Chlorobaculum tepidum TLS: one gene and its partner. Each later gene encodes a partner of the first gene's protein in a complex. Links are inferred from orthologs where the notes say so. Each region holds a gene or a part of one and is shown on either strand. Other genes may lie near its edges. The genes, in order: trxA and AYT24_RS07780.

Region 1 (3,212 bases):
GCGAGATCGGCGACACTGAGCGCATGAAGCATCTTACCGACGAGGCCAAGGGGTTTGGCATCTTTATGCTTCCGCCGTCGATCAACAAAAGCGACGCGCTCTTCTCGGTTGAAGAGCACAAGGGGCGGCCTTGCATCCGCGTCGGCCTTAGCGCTATCAAGCAGGTGGGAGGGGGAGCGAGAGCGGTGGTGGCTGCGAGACTGCGGCGCGATGGCAAACCCTTCCTCAACCTTTTCGATCTAACCGCCTCGGTTGATCTTCGCGCCATGAACCGCAAGGCGCTCGAATGCCTTATTCAGGCCGGAGCGCTCGACGAGATCGATCCCAACAGGGGTAAGTTGCTTGCCAACGTTGACAAGGCGATCAAGTTCGGGCAGATTCAGAACAAGGCGGTGACGCTTGGCCAGGGAGGCTTTTTCAACGATGACTTCAGCGACGGGCAGGCGGGCGTACACTATCCCGACCTCGACAACGCCGAGCCGATGCCGGAGAGCGAGAAGCTTCAGTACGAGAAGCGGCTGGTCGGCTTCTACCTGAGCCACCATCCGCTCGACCGCTTCCGGCGCGACTGGGAGGCCTTCGCCAGCCTCACGCTCGACAAGCGCGACGTGACGCCGTCAAAGCTCTACAAGGCGATTGGCGTGATCGTTTCGGTCAAGCCCTATCAGGATCGCAAAGGCAAGCAGATGCTCTTCGGCGTGCTTGAAGATTTCACCGGCAAGGCGGACTTCACGGTTTTCGCCAGCGTTTACGAGCAGTATCACCATATGCTCAAAACAGACGAGGTGGTGATGCTCAGCGTTGAAGCCGAGGTGAAGGACGGCGGCCTTAAGCTGCTGGTGCGCGAGGTCGCGCCGCTCAAGAAGGTGCGCTCCGCACTGGTCAAAAAGGTGGTGCTGCGTATCGATGCCGACGACGCCAGTCAGCTCGGCAAGCTGCAACAGGTGCGCGAAATTTTCGAGAAGCACAAAGGTGGCACGCCGGTCGATTTCGAGGTGCGTGCCACCATCGGATCGTGCAACGAAACCCTGAAGCTCTTTGCCCGCAACACGCCAATCGAGGCCGATGACGAGGTGCTCGACCAGCTCGAAGAGATTCTCGGGCCGGATAATGTTAGAATTACGGGATAAATTTCAGGCATTTGTTGCCAAGTTGCATTTTATTCAATTATATTTGCACAGAGTAATGGTATGTCTCTTATCAATTGTTAACCCTTTATTTGAGAACTTATGAGTGGAAAATATTTCGAGGCGACTGACCAGAATTTTCAGGCAGAAATTCTTAATTCCGATAAAGTTGCGCTGGTCGATTTCTGGGCTGCATGGTGTGGTCCGTGCATGATGCTCGGCCCGGTCATCGAGGAACTTGCCGGTGATTACGAAGGCAAAGCCATCATCGCCAAACTCAACGTCGATGAGAACCCGAACACCGCCGGCCAGTACGGCATCCGCAGCATTCCCACCATGCTGATCATCAAGGGTGGCAAGGTTGTTGACCAGATGGTTGGCGCTCTGCCTAAGAACATGATCGCCAAGAAGCTCGACGAGCATATCGGCTGATCTTCCATCCGTTTCTATTCTTTGCTATCCCGGTTCAAGCCGGGATAGTTTTGTTATAATCCCAACCCTACCTCCCGGAGACAAACGATGGACAAAGATATCAGGGACGTCGTCATCATCGGAACCGGCCCTGCCGGATATACTTCTGCCATTTACACCGGACGGGCCAATCTCAAGCCGCTGGTCATCGAGGGGCCCCAGCCCGGCGGGCAGCTCATGATTACCACCGATATCGAGAACTTTCCCGGTTTTCCCGAAGGCATTCCCGGCCCGGAGCTGATGGGCAGAATGCGTGAACAGGCAGCACGTTTTGGCGTCGAGTTCCAGTTTGGCAGCATCACTGAAGTCGATGTGTCGCGCAGTCCCTTCTCTCTGATGCTCGACAATGGCCAGGAGATTCTCGCCAGAACGCTCATTATTGCCACCGGGGCGAACGCCAAATGGCTTGGCATCGAATCGGAGGAGAAGTACCGCGGGCGCGGCGTATCGGCGTGTGCAACCTGCGACGGATTCTTTTTTCGCAACTGCCGCGTGTTCGTGGTTGGCGGTGGCGATACGGCGATGGAGGAGGCGCTTTACCTCACCAAGTTCGCTTCGGAGGTTGTGCTGGTGCATCGCCGCGAGGAGTTCCGCGCTTCCAAGATCATGAGCCTGCGGGCGAGCAAGAACGAGAAGATCACCACGATGCTCAACCAGGTGGTCGATGAGATTCTCGGTGACGATATGAAGGTGACCGGCATCAGGCTCAAAAACGTCAAGACCGGCGAGCTGACCGAACATGCCTGTGATGGCGTTTTCATAGCGATCGGCCATGAGCCGAACGCCAAACTTTTCAAAGGCCAGCTCGACATGGACGATTACGGCTACATTCTCACCAAAGATCACTCCACAGAGACCAGTGTCAAAGGCGTTTTCGCCTGCGGCGACGTGCAGGACTTCACATACCGCCAGGCTGTTACTGCCGTCGGCACCGGCTGCATGGCCGCCATCGAAGCCGAACGGTTCCTCGAATCGATACGTTGACCGTTATCCCTTGTCCGGCAAAACCGGGGTTTTGAAGCTCCCGGTTTTGCCTTGCTTTTGCTTTGCCTGAAGCGGTCTCGGTTCAGCCTCCCAACGTAAAGGGTTTTATCGCAATTAGCTTGTCCTGGGTTGTATGCCTGCCGGTGCGTTGAGTAGTATATTTACTCCTGTCCGTCGGCAGAGTGAGTAAGTGATGATATTCTGCGTCATAGCAGAGTCTTTCTGTTTGTCTTAAAGGGATTTTCGTTTGTCAGGCAAGGGAGAGCTTTTCTTTTTTTGTGTTTTGAGCGTATTAACAATAACAGCTTATCAGCTATGGTTCGTTTTATAGAACTGGTTCGGCATTGTCTGCTGGATGTCAGGGAAATCCTGCCGTGGGACCTTGTGGATCGTTTGAAAGAGAATCCCGGCCTGCTCATTCTCGATGTTCGTGAGCCGAACGAATTTGATGCCATGCACATTGCCGGTTCTCTCAACGTGCCGCGCGGCATACTCGAGTCGGCCTGCGAATGGGACTTCGAAGAGACGGAGCCTGAACTGGTCAATGCACGGCAGCGCGAAATAGTGGTGGTTTGCCGGTCGGGCCATCGCAGCATTCTTGCCTCGCATTCACTGCAAGTACTGGGTTAT
Region 2 (3,246 bases), 830 kb from region 1 along the record:
GTGCAACTGTTGAGAACGGAATTTGTTAACAAGAAAGACACTTCTATAAATCGTTTATTTACGATAAACTCAAAACAACAGAACAATGAAAAAGATCAAAATTCTCGGCACAGGATGCGCCAAATGCAACCAGCTCACCGATGCGGTCAAGGCCGTCATCGCTGCTGAAAACATCGAGGCCGAGGTGCAGAAGGTCGAAGACATGCAGCAGATCGTGTCGTATGGCGTGATGTCAACGCCCGGCCTCGTGGTGGATGGCAAGGTTGTTTGCAGCGGACGCATCCCGTCCGGCGACGAGCTGCGCGAGATGCTCACCGCCGCACCGAAACCCTCCTGCTGCTGCGGCGACTACGCCAATGGTACGGACCGACCGAACGGAACCTGCTGAAACTATGCAACAGCACGATCGGCAAAGCTCCGCAGCCCCGGCCTGGATCGCCGGGGTGGCGGCGGCGGTAGCGCTCTGGGTTCCGCTCTACCTCAACCTCGAAGCGGGCGCGGACCTGCTCGTCGCAGCGCTCGGCCTGAGCCGCGCCACCCCGCTTGGCGAGGCGCTCCATTTCTTCATCTACGAAGCGCCGAAGGTGCTGATGCTCCTGACGGCGGTGGTCTTCGTGATGGGGGTGGTGCACACCTTCATTTCGCCTGAACGGACGCGGGCCATGCTGTCGGGCAGGCGGGTCGGCGTCGGCAACGCGATGGCCGCCACGCTCGGCATCGTGACACCCTTCTGCTCCTGCTCGGCGGTGCCGCTCTTCATCGGCTTTTTGCAGGCGGGCGTGCCGCTCGGCGTCACCTTCTCGTTCCTTATCTCCGCACCGATGGTCAACGAGGTGGCGCTCGCGCTGCTTTTCGGCATGTTCGGCTGGAAGGTCGCGCTGCTCTATCTCTCGATGGGGCTTCTGGTTGCAGTGATTTCGGGGATGGTGATCGGCAAGCTCGGGCTTGAGCGCTTTCTCGAAGAGTGGGTACGGCAACTCCAGAACAGCGCGGTGTCGTCCGAATTTTCCGCCGAAGCCGTGAGCTGGCCGGAGCGGATTCGCGAAGGCCTCCGCCACGTGCGAGAGATCGTTGGCAAGGTGTGGCTCTTCATCGTGCTCGGCGTCGGACTCGGCGCGGGCATCCACGGCTACGTGCCGCAAAACTTCATGGCCTCGCTGATGGGCAACCAGGTCTGGTGGTCGGTGCCCGCCGCCGTCTTGATCGGCGTGCCAATGTACTCGAACGCAGCCGGAATCATTCCCGTTGTGCAGGCGCTGCTCGGCAAAGGCGCAGCGCTCGGTACGGTACTGGCATTCATGATGAGCGTCATCGCCCTCTCCGCGCCGGAGATGCTCATTTTACGCAAGGTGCTCCGCCCGCAGCTCATCGCGGTTTTCGCCGGAGTGGTAGCCACGGGCATCATGCTGGTCGGTTTCGTGTTCAATGCGATTTTCTGATCCGCAAAAACCTATAAGTCATGAAAAAATCGATACTTGTTCTCTGCACTGGCAACTCCTGCCGCAGCCAGATGGCGGAGGGATTCCTTCGTTCGTTCGATTCCGAACTCGACGTGTTCTCTGCAGGCACGGTTCCGGCAAGCGAGGTGCATCCGCTGGCCGTTCAGGTGATGCGGGAAAAAGGGATCGACCTCAGCGCCAATCGCCCGAAAAAAGTGGACGAATTTCTCACCAAGCCGTTCGATTACGTCGTGACGGTCTGCGATAGCGCCAAGGAGAGCTGCCCGCTCTTTACCGGCCAGGTCAAGCACCGCCAGCACATCGGCTTCGACGATCCGGCGGCGGCCACCGGCAGCAGCGAAGAGGTGCTCGCCGAGTTCCGCCGGGTACGCGACGAGATCGAGCAGGAGTTTGGGAAATTTTATCGTGAAACCATCCGGGGAGAAAAACCATGAGTATCTCGACAAAACAGCTCTCTTTCCTTGACCGTTATTTGACGCTCTGGATTTTTCTCGCGATGGGCATCGGCGTGCTCTCCGGCTTTCTCTACCCGCAGATCGCCGGATTCTGGAACCAGTTCCAGTCCGGCACGACCAACATTCCCATCGCCATCGGCCTGATCGTCATGATGTATCCGCCGCTCGCCAAAGTGAAGTACGAGGAGCTGGGCGATGTGTTCCGCAACACGAAGTTGCTGGGCCTGTCGCTCCTGCAGAACTGGGTGATCGGGCCGGTGTTGATGTTTGCGCTCGCTGTGACGTTTCTCTCCGACATGCCGCACTACATGGCCGGTCTCATCATGATCGGGCTGGCGCGGTGCATCGCAATGGTGATCGTCTGGAACGAACTGGCCAAGGGCGACACGGAGTACGCCGCCGGTCTCGTGGCGTTCAACTCGGTGTTCCAGGTGCTCTTCTTTTCGGTCTATGCGTGGCTCTTTCTGACCGTGCTGCCGGAGAAACTCGGCATGACATCCTTCCACGTCAAGATCACCATCGGCGAGATCGCCCGTTCGGTCTTCATCTACCTCGGCATTCCATTCATCGCCGGATTTCTGACGCGCTTCGTGATGCTCCGGGTCAAAAGCCGTGAGTGGTACGAGCGGGAGTTTATTCCAAAAATCAGCCCGCTGACGCTGGTGGCGCTGCTCTTCACGATTGTGGTGATGTTCTCGCTCAAGGGCGAATACATCGTCAAAATTCCGATGGATGTGCTGCGCATCGCCATTCCGTTGCTGCTCTATTTTGTCATTATGTTCTTGGTGTCGTTCTGGCTGGGCAAAAAGATCGGCGCGGACTACTCGAAATCGGCCACGCTTTCCTTCACAGCGGCGAGCAACAACTTCGAGCTGGCCATCGCCGTGGCAGTCGCCGTCTTCAGAATCGACTCCGGCGAGGCCTTCGCCGCCGTCATCGGCCCGCTTGTCGAAGTGCCCGCGCTCATCACACTGGTGAACGTCTCACTCTGGTTCAGGGAAAAATGGTTCCGCGTTATTGACAACGCATAACTGCTTTTTTCGGCTTTAAACAAAACTGACAAAAATGGAAAAACAAGCTGTCCGAGAGTCTGGCCCGGCCTGCTCGGCAGCCGCCGTTATTTCTGGCCATTACCTGACCCCGTTGAGAAAACCGGCACAAGAGACGAACAGCTTGCCCTGTTCCGCGAAATTCGCGATGAACTTCGCGAAAAATTGCAGGAGTGGGTAAAAAGCGTCGAGTGATCTCTCCCGTCTGCCGAAACGCCACTTCCCTCTCCGTGGCGATTTAACCAGCCCGATTTCCGCGGGAAAACAGGAAAAAACAAAGGG

The links.
Region 2: the proteins of trxA (region 1) and AYT24_RS07780 are in contact, whole or in part, in an NMR structure (PDB 2IPA), measured with the Bacillus subtilis proteins. The link is inferred for Chlorobaculum tepidum TLS from one-to-one orthologs.

Annotation. Positions count from the first base shown.
Region 1 is NC_002932.3:804,931-808,142, forward strand. What follows is about bases 1-2,894. They hold trxA (thioredoxin), read left to right. Parts: upstream 1-1,229; coding sequence 1,230-1,559; downstream 1,560-2,894. Other genes in these bases: dnaE (DNA polymerase III subunit alpha), read left to right, coding at 1-1,130; trxB (thioredoxin-disulfide reductase), read left to right, coding at 1,647-2,582. Outside these bases: AYT24_RS03940 (rhodanese-like domain-containing protein), read left to right, coding at 2,898-3,212. UniProt on the Bacillus subtilis protein: Participates in various redox reactions through the reversible oxidation of its active center dithiol to a disulfide and catalyzes dithiol-disulfide exchange reactions.
Region 2 is NC_002932.3:1,634,089-1,637,334, reverse strand. What follows is about bases 249-3,176. They hold AYT24_RS07780 (arsenate reductase ArsC), read left to right. Parts: upstream 249-1,459; coding sequence 1,460-1,894; downstream 1,895-3,176. Other genes in these bases: arsB (ACR3 family arsenite efflux transporter), read left to right, coding at 1,891-2,946; AYT24_RS07785 (permease), read left to right, coding at 393-1,439; AYT24_RS07790 (thioredoxin family protein), read left to right, coding at 249-388. In the rest of the region: AYT24_RS07795 (ArsR/SmtB family transcription factor), read left to right, coding at 1-13; more of AYT24_RS07790, read left to right, coding at 86-248. UniProt on the Bacillus subtilis protein: Catalyzes the reduction of arsenate [As(V)] to arsenite [As(III)]. In vitro, can dephosphorylate para-nitrophenyl phosphate (pNPP).